Regions from separate parts of the Paenibacillus sp. FSL R5-0713 genome, predicted to be linked through region 3. Evidence: riboswitches for the same ligand, from Rfam matches in the RefSeq annotation. Region 3 holds a riboswitch; each other region holds the start of a gene.
The links. Region 3 has a riboswitch for cobalamin ahead of cobJ (precorrin-3B C(17)-methyltransferase). Riboswitches for the same ligand answer to the same signal wherever they lie in the genome.
Positions count from the first base shown of each region.

Region 1 (7,993 bases), 2.2 Mb from region 3:
GAAGAAACAGGTGACCTGGAGTGTCAACGGTCTGGCGCTTATGGCAGGTGAAGCCTGTCTGCGCAGTGGAGAACGGTACGAACAGGAGACCATTTCACAGATCACGCGGGAACGGGAACATCTCATCGCAGGATTGCAGACGTATGGATGTGCGATCACACCGGGAGAAGCGAACTTTATTTTGGCACGTGTTCCAGTGCCTTGGACAGCAGCATCCATGCAGGAGGCGCTGGGCCAAAGGGGGATCTTGATTCGCAGCTGTGCGATGTATCCGGGACTTGATGAAGGCCATGTACGTTTCGCGGTCAAGGATGCAGACGCCAATGCCACATTACTCGAAGTGCTGGGCAGCGTGCTGGAAAGCAAGGGAGATCCGAATGCTGATCAGACCTCCATTCATGAATCAAGTCAGCAGGAGCAGACGAAAGATTCGGAACAGGAACAGGGAGGGAAACGGCAGTGACACTCCCGTTTTATAACTACTTCGCGAATGGAAAAACAGACGAGAATGAATATGCCGCCTCTTCCTGGCCGGGACTAAACATATCTGCATATGAACGACATATCAAAGCACAGAGCCCAATGGCTGCCCAAGCGTTGTCGAGTGCGGTATATGGCGGTGGGATGCTAGAACTGGATCGCATATTTAATATCTATGTGGACAGGCATTACCGTTGTGATGATCCGCCGCGTGATATCGAACAAGCACTGAACGAATGGCATGAGCCAGAAGATCAATGTGCCGGATTGTTGACAGCGGTAAGGCTGGAGCATACCTCCATTCAGGAATTTACAAGTGATGAATTTGGTCTTCTGTGCTGCACCACTGCGGGGGTATCGAATGCAGCACGCGCGGGTTCGGAGAGAACGGTATTTGATGCAGCGGGAAATAAGAAGATGGCTTCCGACATGAAGCATTCTGCTCCTTCAGCACGGAATCTAACGAAGCAGCCCTATGTCCCAGGTACAATTAACATCATGCTCTGGTTGAATGGACGCATGACCACCGGGGCGATGGTGAATGCGGTGCAGACGGCGGTGGAAGCCAAAGCGGCAGCGCTGGCGGATGCAGGTGTTTTGGATTCGGAGAACGGGTTGCCCGCCACCGGCACCACAACTGATGCCATTGTGTTTGCAGTACGTCAGGCAGTGGAGGAACCACAACCGATGATCACTTATGCCGGGACGGCGACTACGGCGGGGGCGGCGATTGGCAGATTGGTATACGACACGGTGACGGAGAGCCTTCAGGCCGGACTGTTATGGAAAGAGAGGATCAGGCACAAATGACTTTTGAGATAGAGCATCTATGGACCTGGCCGTTCTGGACAGGCATGGCTGGAGCCTGGATTATTATACTGGCGTACCTGTTAGACCGATGTATCGGTGATCCGCGCTGGATTCCCCACCCGGTGATTGGCATGGGAAAAGGCATCTCGGCGTTGGAGCGTGTTATTCGCTCGCGTGTGAACACAGATTCGGGGCTGAAGAGAGCAGGGCTGTTGTTCCCGCTTGTGGTTGCGGGGGGTTCTTTTGCCATCACTTGGGGACTTGTATATGTGCTTGGATTGATTCATCCTGTCATTGCGGCGGCAGCTGAAGTGGTGCTCATCGCAACGACCATTGCTTCAAAAGGGCTGAAGGATGCAGGTATGGAAGTGTATCGTCATCTGAAGCATCAGGATTGGCCGGCGGCCAGACGTTCACTGAGTATGATTGTAGGACGTGATACGGCGCATCTGGATGAACCGGAGGTTGTGCGGGGAACGGTAGAGACGGTTGCCGAAAATATCGTGGATGCCATTGTATCCCCGTTATTCTATGCGCTTATTGGAGGCGCTCCGCTAGCCATGGCTTATCGTGCCGTCAACACACTGGATTCCATGGTCGGATATAAAAATGACAAGTATCTGCATCTTGGTTGGGCCTCGGCCCGTCTGGATGATGTGGCGAACTGGATACCCGCCCGGCTCACCGCAATGCTGTTAATCGTGGGTGCCTGGGTCATGAAATTTGATGCCAAAGGAGCAGCACGGATGGTCGCTCGGGATGCAAGACTGCATCCAAGTCCGAATAGCGGGTTTCCCGAATCAGCAGTGGCTGGAGCACTGGGCATCCGACTTGGCGGACATAACGTGTATCACGGAGTTGCTTCGTTTCGTGCCTATATGGGCGAGGCCACACGGCCGATGGAAGCCGAGGATATTGTGCGAACATCACACCTGATGTTCTGGTCCGCAGAGGCTTTTGTGGTACTTAGTGTGTTAATATCGCTGGGTGTGTGGCTGGCAGGAGGGACGCTGTTATGGCCCTAAATGAGGGGAATGCAGGCAAGGACGTACATACGGATCAACCGGCTTCAATGAAACGAAACATTCTGTGGGTCCGTCACGGGACAACGCTATGGAATGTGGAAAAAAGATACCTGGGGCATACCGACATCGGTCTGCTGCCAGATGCCAAAGAAGAACTGGCTCCGCTTCATGAACAATTGAGCCGTGTTTCGTGGCACGAGGTATATTGCAGTGATCTGCTGCGCTGCCGACAGACGCTGGAACAGATTCTTCCTGATGCCGGCGGAAAGGTGAAGTTCGATCAGCGTCTGCGGGAAATTGATTTTGGACAGTGGGAAGGGCTAACATATGAGCAGCTCAAGGATAACCCTGAGTACCGAAACTGGATTGATGCGCCGCAGAAGGTCACTCCGCCTGATGGGGAATCGTGGCAGAAGTTTACGGAGCGAATGGATTCATTTCTCCAAGAGATGTTGTTGAATGGTCGGCCTTCAATGCACGTTGATGAGGGACGGGTACCTACCATAGTTGTGGTTACGCATGGTGGTGTCATCCGATATGCCTTGTCCCGTCTGATTGCCGGGCTTGGGTTCTGGGATACACATGTCGTACCGGGACAGGCGATTCAGGTCCAGCTTGATCGACAGGGAATCAATGGTTTGGTAGCAGAGTGACTTTTCCGCCAATCGGGTTGTAAGGATGTACAATATACCCTATAATCACAACAGAAGTGTGACTTCAGCATGGATACAGATACGGTGCAGGCTGTGAAGGCAAATGCGTATATAACATGCAGAAATTACATGACAATGATATACCATATCAGCGACCAAGGGTCCCGCGTGTGAAGGCTGTTTTCATGGCAGAGTAGTACGAGTCGTGAAACACACAAGGGTGAAATGGGGAAGCCGGTGCAAATCCGGCACGGTCCCGCCACTGTAAAACAGGATGATTCCTGTAAGTCAGGTTACCTGCCCTGGACGTACAAACCGGTGTTCCTTCGAGGAAAGGACAGCGTTTCGGGCTATTCTATGCGCATGGACAACCCTTGGTTGAACATGTACAGATCGCCATATGCGAGACGTCATCCCTGATCCTGGACGTAAGGATTAGGGATTTTTTATTGTTCATGTAAGATAAACCGAACTTTTACACGTTAACGAAGAGTGCAGAACCGATCTGAAGAAACGGAGTGTTCGCTTAAAGCTTTCTACAAGAAAGCTACATCGGAAGCATACGCTTATCCCCGGATTTTCCCTTTCGAAAAGGGAATCAAAAAATCTGGGGATAACAGCGATCGGAAGATGGTACTGCAATCGGAGTGGACTTGTGTAAATTGATGGATTTTACTTGTACAGGAACACCAAGGCAAGGGTAGTAAGAGTTCAAGCATGTTGCAAGAAAATAGTACAGATAGAGAAGGGGAGAATAACAGAATGAATATCAAGAATTGGAAAAGCGTAGCGTCCCTGCTAAGTGCAGCGGCACTCGCACTGGCTTTGGCCGGATGTGGCAATGCAACAACGAATGAGGGCACAGGTACTTCACAGCAACCGGCACAGGAACAGTCCCAAGGCCAGCCGCAGACGGACCTCAAAACCCAATATCCACTGACCGTTACGGATGCAACGGGTGAATCGTTTACTTTTGAAAAGGCGCCAGCCAAAATTGTATCCGTGTCACCAGCTGAGACAGAGTCCCTGTTTGCCCTTGGATTGGATGAACAGATCGTTGGTGTATCCGACTATGATGATTATCCTGAAGCAGCAACAACCAAAGCGAAAATGGGCGGCATCACCAAGCCCAACGAAGAGTCCATCATTGCATCTGAAGCCGACATTGTCTTTACAGGTATCTCGATGAGTGAGGATGCCGTGAAGAAGCTGCGCGAACTCGGTATTACCATTTTCAAAACGGATCCTAAATCCATTGACGATGTGATGAACAATATCGAAACCTTCGGTAAAATTACCGATCATCAGGAAAAAGCACAAGAAATCATCACTCAGATGAAACAGGACGTGACGGATGTAACCGAAGCGGTGAAGGCAGTTAAACCGGAAGAGAAGAAAAAAGTATACGTTGAATTCTCCCCAGGTTGGTCGGTAGGTAAAGGTGAGTTCATGGACGAACTGATCACTGTAGCCGGAGGAACCAATATCGCTTCAAACGAAGAAGGCTGGTACCAAATCAATGAAGAAAACGTGATTGCCTCCAACCCCGATGTAATCTTGTATGCCAACGATGTAATTGATGAAAACTCCAAAACACTGGATCAGATCATCAAGGCGCGCAGCGGCTGGGATCAAATTACGGCTGTGAAAAATGACGCGGTTATTGGCCTGGATGCCAACCTGCTGAGCCGTCCGGGTCCACGGGTAACTCAAGGGTTGAAAGAAGTAGCCAAAGCGATCTACCCTGACTTGTTCCAATGAGTAAAAAGCTGATCCTGTTCGGAACGACGGGCATGGTGCTGCTGGTGCTTACCGTGCTCATCTGCACGGGCATTGGTTCAGTAGCTTTGCCAATTCGGGATATTGCCGGCATCCTGATTCACAAAATTCCCTGGGTGGGCGACTGGATTACACCGGATTGGAATAAGGCAGCCGAACAGATTATCTGGAAAGTGCGTTTTCCGCGTGTACTGCTTGCTGTGCTCGTGGGGGCTTCACTGGCTATTGCGGGTGCGGGCTTCCAGGGTGTGCTGCGTAATCCGCTGGCCGATCCGTTTACACTCGGTGTATCATCCGGTGCGTCGGTAGGGGCGGCTTTCCTGATTTTCTTCGGATTGCAGTACGCACTGATCGGAATCTGGACGTTACCTCTAATTGCGTTTTTGACGGGTGTAATCACGTTATGGTTTGTGATGGCACTAGCTCGTGAAGGGCGTAAAATACCAACACACAGCCTCATTCTGGCTGGTGTGGTCATGCAAAGTTTCCTGGGAGCAGTTGTTTCCTTCCTGTCGACCATGTCGAAACAGACGATTAATGAAATTATATACTGGACGATGGGAAGTCTGGCATTACGCGGGTGGTCGTATACGGCCATCCTTTTCCCGTATTTTCTGCTGGGGCTGGTCTTTCTCTGGAGCCGGGCACGTTCGTTAAATGTGCTTGCGCTGGGAGAACGTCAAGCCGCACATATCGGGATCGGCGTTGACAGGCTTAAGCTGTCCGTGTTGGCAGTCGGCACACTGCTGACCGCAGGGGCTGTCTCGGTATCCGGTGTCATCGGTTTCGTTGGATTGGTGATCCCGCATATGTTGCGGCTGCTGGTGGGGCCGGATTATCGACTGCTGGTACCTTTGTCTGCCATTGGTGGAGCGATCTTCATGGTGTGGGCCGATACCATCGCAAGGTCGTTGCTGGCGCCCACTGAAATTCCGCTCGGGGTGGTCACCGCCTTTGTTGGTGCGCCTTTCTTTGCTTACCTGCTGCACCGGAATAAAAAGTTGCAGAAGGGGATGATGCCATGAATTCCAGTACCGGTTCAAACTCAACTTCACTTATTTCCATTAAGGGAGCAGGAAAGTCATATGGTAATCATCAGGCATTGCGTACTGTAGACTGGCATGTTGGTGAGGGTGACTGGTGGGGCGTTGTTGGTCCAAACGGCAGCGGCAAGTCCACCCTGATCCAGCTTATTGCCGGAACGGAACAGTTAAGTGAAGGTCAGATCCATATCGATGGTCGGGATATCAGCTCATACAGCCGTAAGGACTTGTCACGCATGATTGCTGTATTGCAGCAGAACGGTTTGCCACCTATCTCCTATCCCGTACGGGACGTGGTGGAGATGGGGCGATATCCTTACCAGAACTGGCTGGGGCGGGAAGCGGGTGATGGGGCACTTGTGGTAGACAGGGTACTTGAAGATCTGGGATTGACGGAGCTCGCGGACAGACCTCTGGATGCACTCAGCGGCGGACAACGGCAGCGGGTCGCACTAGCAAAAGTCATGGCTCAGGAGCCACGGTTGTTGCTGCTGGACGAGCCGACTACGTTTCTGGATATTAAATATCAATTGCAATTCATGGAGTTGTTATCGGCCTGGCGACAGAGAAATAACATTACGATTGTAGCTGTGCTGCATGATCTGAATCTGGCCGCATTATTTTGCGATCACATTCTGGCGCTGCGTGAGGGCATGGCGGTGGGAAAGGGCACACCTCATACGTTAATCAACGAAGAGAATATTCAGGACATATTTCGCGTCAAACCCGCAATTGTCTCCCATCCCGACCATGCCATACCTCAGCTGCTGCTGCGGCGGAACATCGATTAATTGAAGCGGGGCAACCCATATTTTGATGAAGGAAGTGCTGGTTGTATGAATAATGAACAGATGTTGGAGCAAATAACCAAAAGGATTACCGCTCCTGATCAGGAAGTGGCAGCAGAAACCTCTGCGCACGTGGATTCGTTAACGAAGCCGCCAGGGAGTCTTGGCAAATTGGAAGAGCTGGTAATCCGCCTGGCTGGCATGACGGGTAATGCACGTCCGCGTTTTGATCACAGGGCGGTCATTGTCATGGCAGCAGATCACGGCGTAGTGGAAGAAGGCATCAGTGCTTTTCCTGCTGAAGTAACCCCGCAGATGGTCATGAATTTCCTCGCTGGGGGCGCAGCCGTGAATGTGCTTGCACGTCATGCAGGTGCTGATGTGATCTGTGTGGATATCGGGGTGAATGCCGATCTTGAACATCCGAATCTGCTTTCCCGTAAAATTCGCAAAGGCACGGCCAACATGGCCCGAGGCGCAGCGATGACACGGGATGAGGCAGTTCGGGCGATCCTTGCAGGAGCCGAAGTTGTATCGGCAGAGGTAGCGAAGGGAACACAGCTGTTTGTCACCGGAGAGATGGGAATCGGCAACACCACTGCAAGTGCTGCGGTAATGAGCGCACTAACCGGAGTTGCCCCGGCTGCTGCCGTGGGGAGAGGTACCGGCATTGATGATGCTGGCTTGCAGCGCAAAGCCGCAGTAGTCAGCCGGGCACTTAGCGTAAACGCTCCGAACCCGGAAGATGCACTGGATGTTCTATGCAAAGTGGGTGGACTGGAGATTGCCGGACTCACGGGGGTTATCCTCGCAGCAGCTGCTCATCGTTGCCCGGTTGTTGTAGACGGGTTCATCTCTACGGCTGCGGCGCTAGTTGCGAGACAACTTGCACCGCTGAGTACCGCTTATATGATCGCTTCTCATACTTCACATGAAAATGGACATGGAGCGCTGCTGCGTGAACTGGATCTGAAATCGATGCTGGATCTGGACATGCGTCTGGGTGAAGGCACAGGTGGTGTGCTCAGTCTTCATCTGATTGACGCAGCATGTCTTATTCTGAACGAGATGGCGACCTTTGCAAGCGCGGGTGTCTCGGACGGGACAAGCCCTGCTTCGGACTCCGCTGCGTCGGATGACTCATCCGTGCAAAGAGAGGATTCCCGATGAGCGTACTGGTGACGGGCGGGGCACGCAGTGGCAAAAGCTCCTTTGCCGAACGTCTCTGCATGCAGCGTTCCTCGGAGGCCTGGTATGTGGCGACAGCCCAGGCGTACGATGATGAAATGCGTGAGCGTATCGCCATGCATCAGCAGCAGCGCGAGGCATCGGGGTATCTGTGGCATACGATGGAAGAGCCGATGCATCTGCCTGCTTTGATTAATCGCATGGGTGAAGGGCACACAGGGACTTCT
Region 1 is NZ_CP150229.1:1,680,065-1,688,057, forward strand. Features, by position in the region: gene cobD (threonine-phosphate decarboxylase CobD) at 1-463, shown strand, start outside; gene MKZ12_RS07555 (adenosylcobinamide amidohydrolase) at 460-1,290, shown strand; gene cbiB (adenosylcobinamide-phosphate synthase CbiB) at 1,335-2,315, shown strand; gene MKZ12_RS07565 (histidine phosphatase family protein) at 2,306-2,968, shown strand; cobalamin riboswitch at 3,143-3,288, shown strand; gene MKZ12_RS07570 (ABC transporter substrate-binding protein) at 3,731-4,729, shown strand; gene MKZ12_RS07575 (iron chelate uptake ABC transporter family permease subunit) at 4,726-5,772, shown strand; gene MKZ12_RS07580 (ABC transporter ATP-binding protein) at 5,769-6,581, shown strand; gene cobT (nicotinate-nucleotide--dimethylbenzimidazole phosphoribosyltransferase) at 6,627-7,748, shown strand; gene cobU (bifunctional adenosylcobinamide kinase/adenosylcobinamide-phosphate guanylyltransferase) at 7,745-7,993, shown strand, end outside.
Region 1: it holds a riboswitch for cobalamin, as region 3 does, so the genes downstream of both, MKZ12_RS07570 (ABC transporter substrate-binding protein) here and cobJ (precorrin-3B C(17)-methyltransferase) in region 3, are expected to answer to the same signal.

Region 2 (7,993 bases), 840 kb from region 3:
GAACCATGCATCCGGACATACTTCCTGCATATCCCGAGCAAAATCCAGCATAACCGGAATCGTCCGCAAGTTACGGAAAATTCCACCAATACCGAGTGTATCTGCAATCGTTTGACGTAGTCCGTATTTCTTCGGAATCTCGAAGTCCGTAATGGTACATGGATCATATCCACCGACCTGGATGGCGTTGATGACATATTTGGCCCCGCGCAGCGCTTCTTTGCGGTCCTGATATACGTTCACGACGCAACGACTTCCGAGTGAACGGGCCAGACTGGTCAGCAAACGCTCTGAATCGCTCAGACGTTCAGCATCGATATCGAACAATGCCAGCTCAAAATCCTGAAGTGCTTCGGTCATCATGACATCACCCAATACATTTTTGACAAAGACGGTGCTTCCCGCACCGAGAAACGTAATTTTGTTCATCTTAAATTCAGCCTCCCTGAAAAATGTTGTACCCCAACTATAGGCCGATTCGGCACATATAACTATGGCTCAACCCCTCTCAAACATGGCATAATCCCATTTTTGTTTCCGTTTTCAACTAATATTTATGTCCTTTAGCTGTTATAATTTAATTAGACATACAGATGGTGAGCCTCGGAAGGAAACAAGGAGGGAGGGCATAAAATGAGAAAAATAGAGATGAATGTGGTAGCCACGGACTGGACACAGATGGAACTTGTCTTGTTGTTCTTCGGGTGGGAGGCGTGTGAACCCGCCCATTATTGGGGACCGGGTGTACGTGATTCCTATATTGTGCATTACATCCATGAAGGACGGGGCATCGTGTACATGGGGGACCAGGAATACAAGCTTAGCGAGGGACAGGGTTTTATCATTTTCCCGGATACGCTTATTCATTATGAGGCAGATCCCAAGGAGCCCTGGACGTATTCGTGGTTCGGCTTCAAAGGGGTACAAGCCAAAGCATTCATGCAACGTGCCCAACTGAGCCCAGAGCGCCCGATATATGATGTCCATGATACGATTACGATGGAACAGTTGTATACGGAGATGGTCCAAGCTTCCACGCGACCGGAAGGTGATGTGTTGAACCAGAGTCTCTTGTACCGCTTGATGGCAGAATTAATCTCTTCTTCACCTGTGAAGGAAGAGGTCGGGCAGCTCCTTTCAAACAAAGAAACATACATCCGGCAGGCGGTGCAATTTATGGAGAACAGGTACAGTCAGCGAACTTCCATACTGGATATTGCCCAAGCCGTGGGGCTGGATCGCACGTATCTATCGGGATTATTTAAAGAGCGATATGGCATGTCGCTACAGTCATTTTTTCTGGAGTACCGTATGAATCGTGCTGCCCAACTTCTTCAGAATCCAGGGCTGTCGGTCAGTGAAGTGGCCCATTCTGTCGGTTATACGGACCCATTATTGTTTTCCAAGATGTTTAAGCGTGTGACGGGCGTATCTCCGAAGGGGTCGAGAATTCGCGATTAGACGCACCTAGTGTTTCAAATTTGAAAGAAAAGTTTTGATCATTAAACGTTGTCCCGCTATACTGATACAGAAGTGTAATTGAATATGTGGAACTTGGTGCTTTGCCCGTCAGGGTGAAAGCTTAATAGGGAAGTCCGGTGTAATACCGGCGCGGTCCCGCCACTGTAACAGAGGAGTCAGGTAGCGATAATCCACTGGTTTAGACCGGGAAGGAGCTGCAAGTGACGATGATTCTGGAGCCAGGAGACCTGCCAGGTTTAACAAACACAGTAGTACCCTACGGGAGATAGGAAGGTGTTTAGAGAGCATGATTTTTTCTGAAAATCTGTTTATTTAAGGCGTCCTCATCCAGTAACACGGAGAGGGACGCTTTTTTTGTTATGGACGAAGAACATCATGACACATACATAGAGTTTTGGGGAAGGACGTTAGAGCAATTGAGCAGATATATCGTTAAACGATTATTACAACTGGTAGTTGTGTTGTTCGGCATCACGTTCCTGACGTTCCTGCTAACCTACCTGTCTCCTGGAGATCCAGCCAGACTTATGCTTATGTCTACAGGGGTAACGCCATCCGATGAGCTGGTCAGGCAGGTGAGGTCTGAGCTTGGATTGAATGAGCCTTTTTTCTACCGATACGGGACATGGTTGGGACAGGTGGTAACTGGAGACTTCGGTACATCATATAAATACAATCGTCCAGTACTGGACGTGCTGATGGCACGGCTCCCGGCAACGCTTTGGCTAACAGGAAGCGCTATGCTTCTGGTTATTCTGGTGTCCTTTCCACTGGGGATGCTGTCGGCTGTCTATCGTAACCAATGGCTTGATCACGTCATTCGTCTGTTCTCTTTTGCCGGATTATCGATGCCCAGCTTCTGGTTGGGTATGCTGCTCATGTTGGTCTTCGGTGTACAGCTGAAGCTGCTGCCGGTAATGGGCAATTCCGGATGGTACAGCCTGATTCTGCCTGCATGTACTCTCGCGATTCCACTTGTTGCCCAGTACAGCAGACAGATTCGTGCGATCCTGCTTGAGGAGACAAGCCAGAACTATGTGATCGGAGCCAGATCCAGAGGTGTGAAGGAATCGATCATTATTTTGCGTCATATTCTTCCCAATGCCCTGCTGCCGATCGTTACCCTTATGGGCATGACGACAGGTGCATTGTTGGGTGGTGCAGCGATTGTGGAAAGTTTATTTGTGTGGCCGGGCGTTGGACAGATGGCTGTAGATGCGATTTTCACAAGGGATTATCCGCTGATTCAGGGGTATGTCATCTGGATGGCGATCATATATGTCACCCTGAATCTGCTGGTTGATATATGGACTCATCTTCGTGATCCCCGAATCCGACTGGATGTGGATATATAGATGAGAGCCTTCAGACTGGTATTACTGCAGAATCGCTGGTTCACCTTCCTGCTGTCTCTGACCGCCTTCTGGATTATTCTTGCCATGGTTGCACCGCTGCTTGCACCACACGACCCACTTGCAACGAACTTTGCCAAAGTGTTGCAGCCATCCAGTGCCGAGTATCCTCTTGGAACCGATCAACTGGGCCGCTGTGTATTATCTCGTCTTCTGTACGGTGCACGTACCTCGCTGCTGCTCACCTTTATGATGATTGGCATCGTGTTTGTGTTAGGTGTAACGATTGGAGTCATCGCCGGTTTCGCTCGGGGGGTGACGGATATGGTGCTCATGCGCCTGTCTGATACATTAATGGCATTTCCGGGGCTTATTTTTGCGATCGCTGTGGTGGGGATGCTTGGGCCGGGATTGTTCAATACGGTTCTGGCACTGTCGGTTGTCTGGTGGGCGAAGTATGCAAGAATGGCCAGAAGCCTGGTGATTTCCCTTCAGCAAAAGGAGTATGTCGCTGCCGCTGCTTTCAGCGGAGCACGTAAAATACAGATCATCGGCAGGACGATCCTGCCCAATATGATGTCTCCAATCATCGTCATGGCGATGATGGATGTGGGTGGTATGATGCTGTCCATCTCGGGATTGTCCTTTCTTGGGCTTGGCGCGCAGCCTCCGAACCCCGAGTGGGGGGCCATGTTAAATGAAGGCAGAAGATATCTGCAGACTGCACCATGGCTGTTGATATATCCGGGTCTGGCGATATTCAGCACCGTCATTATTTTTAATTTACTGGGAGACAGTCTGCGAGATGTGCTTGATCCCAAGAAAAATACTGCATAACTGGAGGAACCAGAATGAAGAGGAATTTTCAAAAATCAATGTTGCTCACCCTCATATCCATGTTGGTTGTGTTCTTGCTTGCAGCTTGTGGCACCGCCAATAATCCATCGACCTCGTCTGGTGCAACGGAGAAGTCGGCGGGTACGGACAAGGGTACGACAAGTACACCAACTCATTTGAATGTGGCTCTGTTCTGGCTTGGTAGCAGTATGGACCCGGCAGAAGAATGGAATGGCTGGACGCTGACGCGTGCAGCGATTGGGGAGACACTGATCCAGTTTGACGAGAATATGAAGCTGGTCCCTAAAATTGCAGATTCTTGGGAACGAGTGGATGACATGACTTGGCATTTTCATATTCGAGAAGGTGTAACTTTTCATAACGGAAATAAGGTAACTGCCGACGCGGTGAAAAAATCGATAGAACGTTCCATCGCGTTAAATGAAAGAGGACAAGCAACTGTGCCAGTGGCCTCAATGACTGCTGAAGGACAAGATCTGACGATTAGAACGAAAGAGCCTTATGCGTCCCTGCTTGGTAATATTGCCGAGCCACTGTTTGTCATTGTGGATACGAGTGCAGATACATCCAAATTCAAGATCAAGCCTATCGCCACGGGGCCATTTATGGTGACAGGTTATACGCCGGATCAGGAGATCCAGGTGAAAAAGTATGACGGGTACTGGGGCGGTGCGGCAGATGTAGACACATTGACGTTGAAATATATTAAGGATGATAGCACACGTGCCCTTGCCCTGCAGTCTGGAGAGATTGATGTAGCCAGTAACGTGGGACGTAGCAATTTGACGTTATTCCAGGACAAGAGTCAATACACCATTGATGAGATTCCTAGCCTGCGTACCCAGTTTGTATGGTTTAACACAACCAAACCGCTACTGAGTGATCAGGAGGTTCGCCGAGCGATTTCTTATGGTGTAGACCGGGAGATGTATGCCAGTACGCTGGTGGGAGGTCAGGCGGCCAAAGGTCCATTTACCTCGGCGCTGCCTTTTGGATATGACAAGATCAAAGGATATGGTTACGAACCGGAGAAAGCCAAACAGTTGCTGGATGGGGCTGGCTACAGGGATGCAGATGGCGATGGCATTCGTGAAAAAGATGGCAAGAAGCTGTCGCTACAGCTGATTCTGAACTCCGCTTACGAGTCTGATTCGATTGTGGCTGCTGCAATGCAGTCCCAGCTTAAAGAGATTGGCGTTCAAGTGGAGATGACCTCCTATGAGGACCTAACCGATCATCAGAAGAGCGGAAATTACGACCTCGCTTTAACAAGTATCAATACAGGCATCACGGGTGACCCGCAGTATATTCTGGATTTCTACTTCATGACGGGTGCGGAATGGAATGTGGGCGGATATAGCAATCCGAAGCTGGATGAGGTAATTACTCGCCTTCATTCCGAGTTTGACGTGGAGAAAAGGTATGCCCTTGCAGCAGAGGCCCAGCAGTTGATTCTGGATGATGCAGCCTATATGTTTTTGACCTATACTCCAATTAATATTGTAAGTAAAAGTACCGTGCAAGGCGCGACGATGTATCCCATCGACTTCTACCTACTGGATCGTAATATTAAGGTTGGGCAGTAATGGAGCCCTTGCTTAGTGTCAATCATCTGTCCGTAACCTACAAGGGGGATTCTCTGGCTCTACGGGACCTGTCCTTCTCCATGAATAAGGGAGAGATTATAGGGATTGTAGGTGAAAGTGGTAGCGGAAAGTCGACCCTTATTCGGGCTTTGCTTGGCTTGTTACCTGAAGGTGGTCAATACACCGGGGGAGAGATCTCTTTTCAGGAAAAAGTGCTATTGCGTGATTCACAGTCTGATTGGGGCGGAGTACGCGGAAAGCGGATTGCTATGGTGTTTCAGGACAGTGGTTCCTATCTTAATCCCATTCGCAGCATCGGCAGTCAGTATATTGAAGCGATTCGAACTCATTTTACCTTGTCCAAAAAAGCAGCTTATACTCTGGCTGAGAGTATGCTCGCGGACATGGGACTGGATGATCCCGAACGGATTATGCGTTCCTACCCTTCGCAGCTTAGTGGAGGCATGAAACAGCGCACAGCGATTGCCATGGCGGTTACGATGGAACCAGAGCTTCTGCTTGCGGACGAGCCGACGAGTTCGCTGGATGTGACGACACAGAATGAAGTGATGAACCGATTGAGCGAACTTCGTTCCCGTCAAGGGACAGGCATGATTATCGTAACACATAACATTGCCGTTGCAGCGCATATGGCAGACCGAATTGGTGTGATGCAGGACGGTATATTGGTTGAGATGGGACATACTTTCCGCGTCATATCCGATCCTCAGCATGAATACACTCGCAAGCTGCTGAGTGCTGTACCTGAATTGGAGGGAAATGTTCATGGCTCATAAGGGGTTACCGATTCTGGAACTGAGAAATCTGTGCAAAACCTATGAGTTAAAGGGACACAGGGAAGTGGATGCACTGAAATCTGTTCATTTGCAGCTGTATCCCGGGGAATGTCTGGGAATTGTCGGGGAGAGTGGTAGCGGGAAGAGCACACTGGCGAGATGTGTAACCCATTTGGAGCGAGTGACTTCAGGGCAGATTCAATATCGTCAACAGGATATTACTCGATTGAATGGGAATGCGTTACGCCAGCAACGAAAGCAGATTCAGATGGTCTTTCAGGAGCCTTCGGCTATCTTTAATCCGCGAATGAAGATTGGAGCTTTTATTCGGGAGCCACTCATTAATTATAAAGTAATGAAGGGCCAACAAGCGGATCGGGAAGTGTTCAGGCTGTTGGAACGGGTAGGATTATCTGCCGCTACGGCGGATAAATATCCGCATGAACTGAGCGGGGGAGAGCAGCAAAGAGCAGTCATTGCTCGTGCGATTGGAGTAGAGCCGGACATCATCCTGTTTGATGAAGCCACCTCCGCATTGGATGTTTCCATTCAGCAGCAGATCCTGGATTTGTTGGTGGAGTTGAGAAAGGAAACAGGAATCTCATCTATTTTCATATCGCATGATCTTGCAGTGGTGCAACAGATCAGTGATCGGATTGCCGTGATGTACCAGGGTGAAGTGGTTGAGGTTGTGGAGAGTTCACAGCTGACCAGTTCAGCGAATCATCCCTATACCCGGAGCCTGATGGCCTCGGTGTTGTCTGTGAGAGAAATGAAGTATAAGATTCAGGAGCGGGACGAGGAACGGGAGCAAGAACAAGAGCAGGAGCAGGAGAAGGTGGAGGTTTTTCAGAAGGTTCTTTCAGGATAATACCAATGGCTGCTTTCGTTATGGGCTGATTAGATTATATCAATAGAATGATGCGAAAAGGGTTACCCCAGAAGTCCACAGATGACTTTTAGGGTAACCCTTTTGTGGTATAACAGGAACGTTGGGTGTAGTTGGGACGTGATTGTTTTTTATTGGGTGATCCCGAACTAGTGTGGTACCTGGGATTGGAAATCGTTCCGGCTGGACTGATCAGCATGGTAAAAGACAATATCACCATCTTTCAGAGGCCAGGTTCTGCCTTGGACGTCTGATGGCGTTTTGTTGAAACCTTCCATCTGCCATTGATTCATCAGTGGTGCATGAATGTATTGCAGATGGGGTGTCTCTGTATTTCCATTTCGAAGGCTCTCCATGTTGAAGTTGACCACGATATAACCATTCTTCAGAAAAATATTTGATTTCTCATCCAGTTGATTCTGTCGGGCGAGGGGCTCCAGAGCAGTACCTTTTGGTACGGCATATACATCCGCAGGCAAGCTGTACTCCCCGTACCAGCGCTGGATTGCTGCATTAGCCCGGTCTACATTGACCCCGGAAGGAATGTCCGTTTTGGGTCCAATGAGTGTCCGAATTGGAGCAGACAGGATCATCCAGTCATAACGACCCACCCATGTTTTTTGATGGGAAGTCTGATCGACCAGTTGAACCATATGTTCCGCCAACGTACGCTGGTTGCGTTCTTCCGCTGACAGTTCATAAGTATACTGATAACGTGCGGTATCGCCTAACTCTGTGCCGGGAACATTCCGAAGACGTGAGTTCAGGACAACAAATCGTTTCTCCAGATCCTGTGCCGATCCAATGCGAATCAGGCGTTCCTGGCCACGATGATAGTACAGATCTACTTCTTGCCGGGAAGAACCGTCTTTACTCACAAAAGCAAAAGTGGGTGTAATTCGAATACCATCCTGTTTGCCAAACATATTGCCCTTGGTCTTCAGATCGAACTTGAAATGGTACCCTGTTTTTACAGTTGCGTTAGCGAATCCCTGCACCGGATGGCTTCCTGGTCGAATGGGTAATACA
Region 2 is NZ_CP150229.1:276,415-284,407, forward strand. Features, by position in the region: gene MKZ12_RS01260 (alpha-glucosidase/alpha-galactosidase) at 1-429, opposite strand, end outside; gene MKZ12_RS01265 (AraC family ligand binding domain-containing protein) at 634-1,461, shown strand; cobalamin riboswitch at 1,539-1,732, shown strand; gene nikB (nickel ABC transporter permease) at 1,899-2,837, shown strand; gene nikC (nickel transporter permease) at 2,838-3,671, shown strand; gene MKZ12_RS01280 (ABC transporter substrate-binding protein) at 3,686-5,278, shown strand; gene MKZ12_RS01285 (ABC transporter ATP-binding protein) at 5,278-6,075, shown strand; gene MKZ12_RS01290 (dipeptide/oligopeptide/nickel ABC transporter ATP-binding protein) at 6,065-6,946, shown strand; gene MKZ12_RS01295 (DUF5704 domain-containing protein) at 7,114-7,993, opposite strand, start outside.
Region 2: it holds a riboswitch for cobalamin, as region 3 does, so the genes downstream of both, nikB (nickel ABC transporter permease) here and cobJ (precorrin-3B C(17)-methyltransferase) in region 3, are expected to answer to the same signal.

Region 3 (7,993 bases):
CGCGATCACCGTGCGCCTATTGCGATTTCCGATCATGTTGCTGGCGGGTATGCTCGGATTGTATGGCATCGTCATTGGCTTGGTTCTGATCTCGGTGCATCTGACACAGATGACTTCGTTTGGTGTACCTTATCTGTCAGGTCTTAGCCCGTATAGTAAAACAGATACCAAAGATATTCTTATTCGTGTGCCATGGTGGAAAATGATCAATCGTCCTTCTACGGTTCATCGGGATCAGAAACGGATGAAAGAGAAGATCAATGGTTCGCCTGAAGCTGAGGAAGGATGGTGAACACATGTTTCTTATTCGTAAATTCCGCACTGTGTTGATGTTACTGCTATGTACCATTTTCATAGCAGGCTGTTGGGATCGTAAGGAAATTAATGATATTGCCTTTGTGATTGGCATAGCTGTTGATAAGGAGCAGGACAATTACAGATCCAGTCTCCAGATTGCTCTGCCTGGACAATCCGGTTCTACCGGGAGTTCTGGAGGTGGCGGGGGGACAAGCGGGGATAAATCGTGGTTCATGTTGTCCAATACCGCGAAGACACTGAGGGGGACTACACTTGAAGGCCAAAAATCACTCTCACGAACGATTTATTATGCACACCGCCGTACCATGCTTATTGGAGAGGATCTTGCAAGGGATGGCGTAGCTCCAATGCTTGATTTGTTTACGCGCTACCCGCTCAACCGATTCTCTGCATTACCAGTTGTGACGAAAGGCGCGGCATATAAAGTCATGGATACGGATGCACCCATAGAGAAGTTTCCATCTGAGATGGTGAGAGAGTTGTGCTTTCTAAATATGCGAAACCCACGTTCCCTTAAAACATTCACTGATGCGATCCTCAGTGACGGAGTAGATCCATTCCTGCCAGTTGCTTCAAAAGTCGACAATGTTCCGAAGAATTGGAAGGATGCCAAAACAAATATCAAGCTGGATGGATTGGCCATTTTTAAAAAAGACAAGTTGGTAGGCATGATTGACAAAGCTCCCGCCGATGCCTTGATTCTCGCTATGGGAGAAGCCAATGCGCCTGAAATTATGGTCAAGGCTCCGCGCGGAGAAGGAGATATATTCATCAAGCTGAACGAGAACAATTCTTCACTGCACCCCAGTGTCAAGGATGGCAAGGTTAGTGTAACCGTTCAATTGTACGCCAAAGGCGTGGTAGTAGATAACGAATCAAATTACGGTGATCTGCGTGAAAAAGAGATTTTGAAATTAAATGATGCGATCCACCAAAAAATAAAAGAGGATATCGTTGAAGGAGTTCGGTTAATACAGCAAAAATATCATGCCGATATTCTCGGGATTGGTCGGTCGATCCATCAACACATGCCTAAAGAGTGGGACAAAATGAAGGATCGATGGGATGATATCTATCCTGATGTTGAGGTAAACGTTATCCCTCATGTCATCATTGAAAATGTGGGGATAGTTAACAAGCCGATTGGTGTCATGGAGGAGGATATTGTACATGATTAAACCACTATTGTTCACCTATCTGGGGATGGTCATCATTGTCATTGTCATGGACTTCAGACACCTGAAGCAGGCCGCAGCCATTAATCGCTGGTTATCCTACGGTCTGATTGTAATAGGAACTGGCCTTTGGCTCTATGTAACCCATTTAAGCAAAACCTTTTTTGTGGCGGTATGGATTAGCCATATCATCCAGCGCTTTTTACCGTTACCGTAGATGGGGGCTGGGGTGGTGCGAAGTACAGATTGAATGATGGAAAGGAGGTATGGTATGAATCAAAGTGTAACTTCTCGACAGATTGTACTACTTGTGCTGCTTCTCAGTATTACGGGCACGTTGATTCAACCCCATGCGCAGGCTATTTATTATGCGGAACAGCACGCTTATCTCTCGTATGTGCCAGTTGTTCTCGTGATGGTTATATCCATGTGGATGGTAAGCCGAATCCAGCGAAGGTTTCCGAATCAGGATCTATTTGAGGCCCTTGCTGACAGGTTCCCCTTTATGGGAAGGCTCGCAGGTGTAATGTACGTTTTGTTTTTTTTCTTCATATTCGCAAGAGATATCCGATTAATTGGCGATTATGTAAGTATAACTTTATTAGAGACGACACCGATTTCCATCGTTGTATTGTCACTTATGATTATGGCGGTATTTATCGTCCGAGGTGGGCTTGGTTCGTTGATCGGAATGTCGGAACTCTATGTTACCCTGTTCCTGTTGAACTCTATCATTGTGCCTTTCATGCTTATCCAGCAGATCAATATGGACAATCTGATGCCCTATTTTCATGTCGATACGGCAGGTGTAGGCAAAGGGAGTTGGTACATATTTTCTTTTTATGGCGAGATGATCGCCTTACCTTTTGTCGTCAAAGGCAGTGACTTTCGCTTCAAACCTGTGCTATGGGGCATTATCATCTCGGGATTGCTGATGATGCTGATTCTAGTGGAAACCATCACGTCGATAGGTGTACCTATTGCGTCCAGGCTGGTATACCCTTCTTATGAGCTGGCAAGGCAGTTGCAAATAAGTGATTTCCTGGATCGGTTTGATCTGGCGCTGGCAGCGGCGACCCTGCCTACCATGATCACCAAAATTGCATTTGATCTGTACTTTGTCTGTTGGGGACTGAAGCGAATGATTCCGAAAGTTTCCGGAAAGGTCATGACTGGTCCAGTGGCACTGTTAGGCTTTGTTTGTGCATTCTGGTTTTTCAGAAACGCCATTCAGTTGTATCGTTTTACCCGGGAATGGACATGGATTGCAATTGTTTTTGAAGTACTGTTCCCGCTTGTGCTGTTTCTTTTCCTTCGTCCTCGCAAAAAGGATAAAAAAGAATCTGCCCACCAGAAATCGGGAGAGCAGTCCAAGAAAGAGAAGCTTGAACAGGGACAAGAATCCACTGATTCGGAGAAGAACGGGGAGAAAAGAAGGCAGGATCGTCATGGGGGAGAACTCCAACCTTCCTGATACATTCCATCAAAAATCCTTATAGATGAACGGGCAAAAATAGGGTAAGCACAGTTTCGCTTCACAGAAGTACCCTGTATACTGTAGTCAGACTGATGAACATTCGGCTGGACTAACGGGGGGAACATGAATGGCTCAACATTTGGCAGGTGTGCGTGTAGCATTGACAGGACCACGAAAATCGAAAGAAATGTCCATACTGGTTGAAAAAATGGGGGGAATTCCGCTTGTGCGACCGGCACAGGGGACGGTATTCCTGGATGATCGGAATATCAGGGATGGGCTGGTATCCTGGATCTCAGACCCGCCAGACTGGGCGGTGTTAACGACGGGTATGGGATTGGATGCATTGTTTGAAATGGCTGAGGATATGGAAATTGCGGGACAGTTTTTGGATGTATTATCGGAATCCTCCATTGCAGCGAGGGGATACAAGACGGTGAATGCGCTCAAAAAGCGCAGATTAACGCCCCTGGTACGGGATGATGACGGTAGCACGGACGGGCTCATTCGAGAATTCACCCCGCATGATCTCGCAGGGAAAAAGGTCATATTACAGCTTCATGGGGAGACAGCTCCCAAACTCGTTGCATGGTTGGAAGAACAAGGTGCAATCGTCAGACAAGTGCTCCCTTACCGCCATGTACCGCCGGAAGATGCAGAGCTGGAACAGCTGTTGAATGAAATTCTAAAGTTCGAGGTAGATGCCGTTGCGTTCACAAGTGGACCCCAGGTCAGATTTCTGACGCAATATGCGGCCTCCCAGGACAAGCTTGAACCGCTGCTTGCCGCTTTCAGACAAGGCGTAATTCCTGCATCCGTAGGTAAAGTTACAGCAAACTCCATGCGTGAAGAAGGCATTGAGGCGCTGGTCATTCCGGAGGAAGAGAAGATGGGTGCACTCATCGTTGAACTTGGACGTTACTTTTCCGCAGGGCGTGCAGACAAGGTTGGCGGTCAGCAATAAAGGTTGAGTCGTTAACAGAAACGAACTCAATGCAAGGGTTGTTGGATGGTTATAACGAATGGGATATGCATAGGTTATTCCGGGTTCTGATCCGATTTTTGGATCAGGACTTTTTTCTGTTTTGTCTGAAAATAGAAGAATGGATAAGTATCATAAGCATGGACATTATTTCCTGCACGGTGTTATTATGAAAACAATATTGAATGAAAACAAGCAAGGTGCTCTTGCGTGCAGCAAGAGGTAACAGGGAATCGGGTGAAAGTCCCGAGCGGTCCCGCCACTGTAATGGTGAAGCCCTTTTTGATCCAAGTCACTCGGAAAGCCGGGGAAGACAGAAAAGGAAGCTGATGATCCAAAGCCAGGAGACCTACCTTGCATGTGTCACCAAACCCTTCGCGGAAAGGAGTGGTGTACGAAGAATCAGGAATTGGGCGAACAATCGGTTCGCCCGGCTGGCCCCTCCAGGCCACATAGTCACAGGACTACCCTTCGGGAGTCTGGGGCTGTGTTCTTGAGTGTACGTACATGCGTATCCCATCCGTTACAAGGATGGGATTTTTTTGTTTTTTTAGATAAATGCACATCCTTGCGATACCTACCCTGTGTCGGGAAATTGCAGGTAGAGGAATAGATTAGTTGGATCATAACGGGTGATGTAAGAGCCTTGTTCGATAGTCTGAGTAAACAGAGCTGACGAGTTGAACATGCAGTACAGCGGGGGAGAAGGTCGGCATAGCCGCCCTTCTTCACTGTTTAGATCAGTACGACAAGTGTGATGAAGGAGGAGAAATCATGCAAGATCAAGGCAAGCTGCTGATTATCGGGTTCGGCCCGGGAGCAATGGAACATATCACCAAGCGGGCACTCGAAGCACTTCAGGAGAGTGAGGTAATTATCGGATACAACACGTATGTGGATCTTATTCGCCCTCTGTTGAACGGGCAAGCGATTGTACGTACAGGCATGACGGAGGAAGTAAGCCGTGCACAAGAAGCGGTTCGACAGGCGGAGATGGGCAAAATTGTTGCCGTAATTTCTAGCGGTGACGCAGGTGTGTATGGTATGGCTGGACTGGTGTACGAGGTGCTGATGGAGCAAGGTTGGAAGCCGGATACGGGTGTTGCCGTCGAGGTTATTCCGGGCGTATCGGCCATTCAGTCCTGTGCATCACTGCTGGGTGCCCCTGTCATGCATGATGCATGTACGATCAGCCTTAGTGATCACCTTACGCCGTGGGAGACCATTATTCGCCGGGTTGAAGCCGCAGCGTCCGCTGATTTTGTCATTGCCCTGTACAATCCACGCAGTGGACGGCGCACACGCCAGATCGTGGAGACACAGGAAATGATCCTGCGTTATCGTGACCCGCAGACCCCCGTAGGTCTGGTGAAAAGTGCATACCGTGAGCGTCAGGACGTTGTCATGACCACACTGGAGGATATGCTGAATCATGATATCGGCATGCTGACGACCGTGATTATCGGCAACTCTTCGACCATGATGTACGAAGGACTCATGGTCACCCCCCGCGGGTATCAGCGGAAATATACGCTGAACACCGCGGAACAGTCGCTCAGACCTCATGAGCGACTACGCACGGAAGCCGAGCCATGGTCGCTCGGCGCAAGGGAAGCCCGCGCTGCCGCCTCCGGCGAGGCAGCGGGCGAGAGCGCGGCCAGCGCTGCATCGGCCGCGCAGCCACAGGCGGAGCCAGCCCTGCGCGGCGCAAGCGCCGGAGCGGGCACGGCTCCGCAAGGGCAGCCGCCCACTGGGGCAGCTGCCATTATGCCTGCGGCAAGCTCGGCGAGCGGCGCTGGCACCGCCGTGCTTGCCGGCGAGCGACCTGCGCCCGTTGCGGCAGAGGCCGCTCCGGGCCGAGTCGCAGAAGCGCCACGCGTCAGCGCAGCTGCGCTGGCCGCCGAGGCGCTGACACGGCTCGCGGCAGGCGGCGCGCTCGCGGGCGAATCGGCGAGCCGCTGGCTGAATGCAGCAGCGCCGAGCCGAGAAGCAAGTTCACCCCAGGCTGCGACCGCAACGGCGGTACGCACCGCGCCCGAGCCTGGGCGTAAGGCGCCGCTGTTCGAAGTCGGCGTGTCGCCCGGCGTGGGCAACAAAAAATTCACCGCAGCCCAGATGGCGCTGCTGGCGCAGTGTGCAAGTGAAGACGGCGAACTGGAGTACACGCCGGAGCACCAGATTATTCTGAGAGTGCCGACATTTGAACCGGACTCGCTGGTTGAAGAGCTGCGTGCAGCGAATTTTATCGTTGTACCGATTGGTGATGTCATCAAGGTGAAGGCCTGTGACTTCTGCAATATGGAGAAGGACGATGCTGTCCCGATGGCTAACCATTTGCAGGCCGTGATTGGCGGACTGGGTGCACCCAAAGAAACGAGTGTGGCGCTGAATGGCTGCGGTATGGCATGTTACGGGGCAGTATTGGAGGATATCGGCATCGTGTATCGCAAAGGTGCATATGACCTGTTCCTCGGCGGCAAGAAATTCGGCCGCAATGCTCACCCTGCCCAGCCCGTAGCGGAGGGAATTCCGGGTGATCAGATCGGTGGCATTGTGGAACGTATTGTGGCGGATTACAAGGAAAAGGGCCATCCGAATGAGCGATTCCACAAGTTCTTCAAACGAGTTGGTGTAATTCAAGGCTTCCGCCATGTAGATGCACCGGTCACTGTGGAAGTAAACCCGATATGTGGTGACTAATTCCATACTTAATTCCTTACTAAATTTTTTATAAATAAGTCTTGAGTAATCATTAATTAAGTCCCTGCCTGAACGACTTCTTTCGTGGAGACATGAGGGTACAGCTTGTCAGGACCTATCTAATATTTTGCAATATTCGCTGGATTTCAGCTGACATAGATGGATTGATTTTTACGAGTAATGCAGTGAATGGATGGAATGACTGGTTTGGCGCAGTTTTAGCCGGATGAACTGGAGTGCTGAATGAATATGAAAAGTCTGATCTGCGGGTCAGACGGGGGAGGAATAACAAAGATGGATGCAATATTGTTGGTGGGACACGGGAGCCGTGATCCCGAGGGGAACCGGGAACTGAAGGAGTTTGCACATGAGGTAGCAGCGAAGGCACCTGAAAATACGTTGGTTGAGACCTGTTTTCTGGAATTAACGAGACCAAGTATTGCTGATGGTGTTACCGCTTGTGTGGACCGAGGTGCCACACGTGTCGTGTTGGTGCCGATCATTCTGTTTGCTGCCGGTCATGCCAAGATTGATATTCCTAACGCCATTGACCGCGCCAAGGCACGTTATCCGCAGGTGGAGTTCGTATACGGTCGTCCAATCGGTGTTCACGAGAAAGTTGTCCAGATCATGCAGACCCGTCTGCAAGAAGCACAACCTGTACTTGTCGCATCCCAAGGTGGCACAGCGGTAGCGGCTCCACCTGCTCCGGTGACGGATGAAGAGACTGCCGTACTGGTGCTTGGACGGGGAAGCAGTGACCCGGATGCCAACAGTGACTTTTTCAAAATGACTCGGATGTTATGGGAGAAACTGCCCTACAAGTGGACGGAAAGCAGCTTCATCGGCGTGACTCAACCCTCTTTCCCGGATGGATTGGAACGCTGTCTCTTGCTGGGCGCGAAGAAAATCATCATCATGCCTTATTTCCTGTTCACAGGTGTACTGATCAAGCGTATTGATGAAATGACCGCAGAATTTGCAGCGGCGCATCCAGGCATTCAGGTTGAGGTTGGCGGATATTTTGGCTTCCACCCGAAGCTGGTTGAACTGGTACTGGAGCGGGCCCATGAGGGGTTATACGGACGGGTAACAGCCAACTGTGATAACTGTCAATTCAGACTTGAAGCAGCCAAACACCACCACCATCATCATGATCACGACCATGGGCATGATCACGACCACGACCATCATCACGATCATGGACATGAGCACAGTCACGACCACCATCATGAGCACAATCATGCGCACAACCACGATCATTCGGACCATGATCACTCTCATCTTCATGATGAGCATGACCACCAGCATGTACATGCACACGATGACCATACACATAAA
Region 3 is NZ_CP150229.1:6,225,471-6,233,463, reverse strand. Features, by position in the region: gene MKZ12_RS27730 (spore germination protein) at 1-292, shown strand, start outside; gene MKZ12_RS27725 (Ger(x)C family spore germination protein) at 297-1,496, shown strand; gene MKZ12_RS27720 (hypothetical protein) at 1,489-1,710, shown strand; gene MKZ12_RS27715 (endospore germination permease) at 1,765-2,967, shown strand; gene MKZ12_RS27710 (uroporphyrinogen-III synthase) at 3,098-3,934, shown strand; cobalamin riboswitch at 4,134-4,324, shown strand; gene cobJ (precorrin-3B C(17)-methyltransferase) at 4,727-6,652, shown strand; gene MKZ12_RS27700 (sirohydrochlorin chelatase) at 6,947-7,993, shown strand, end outside.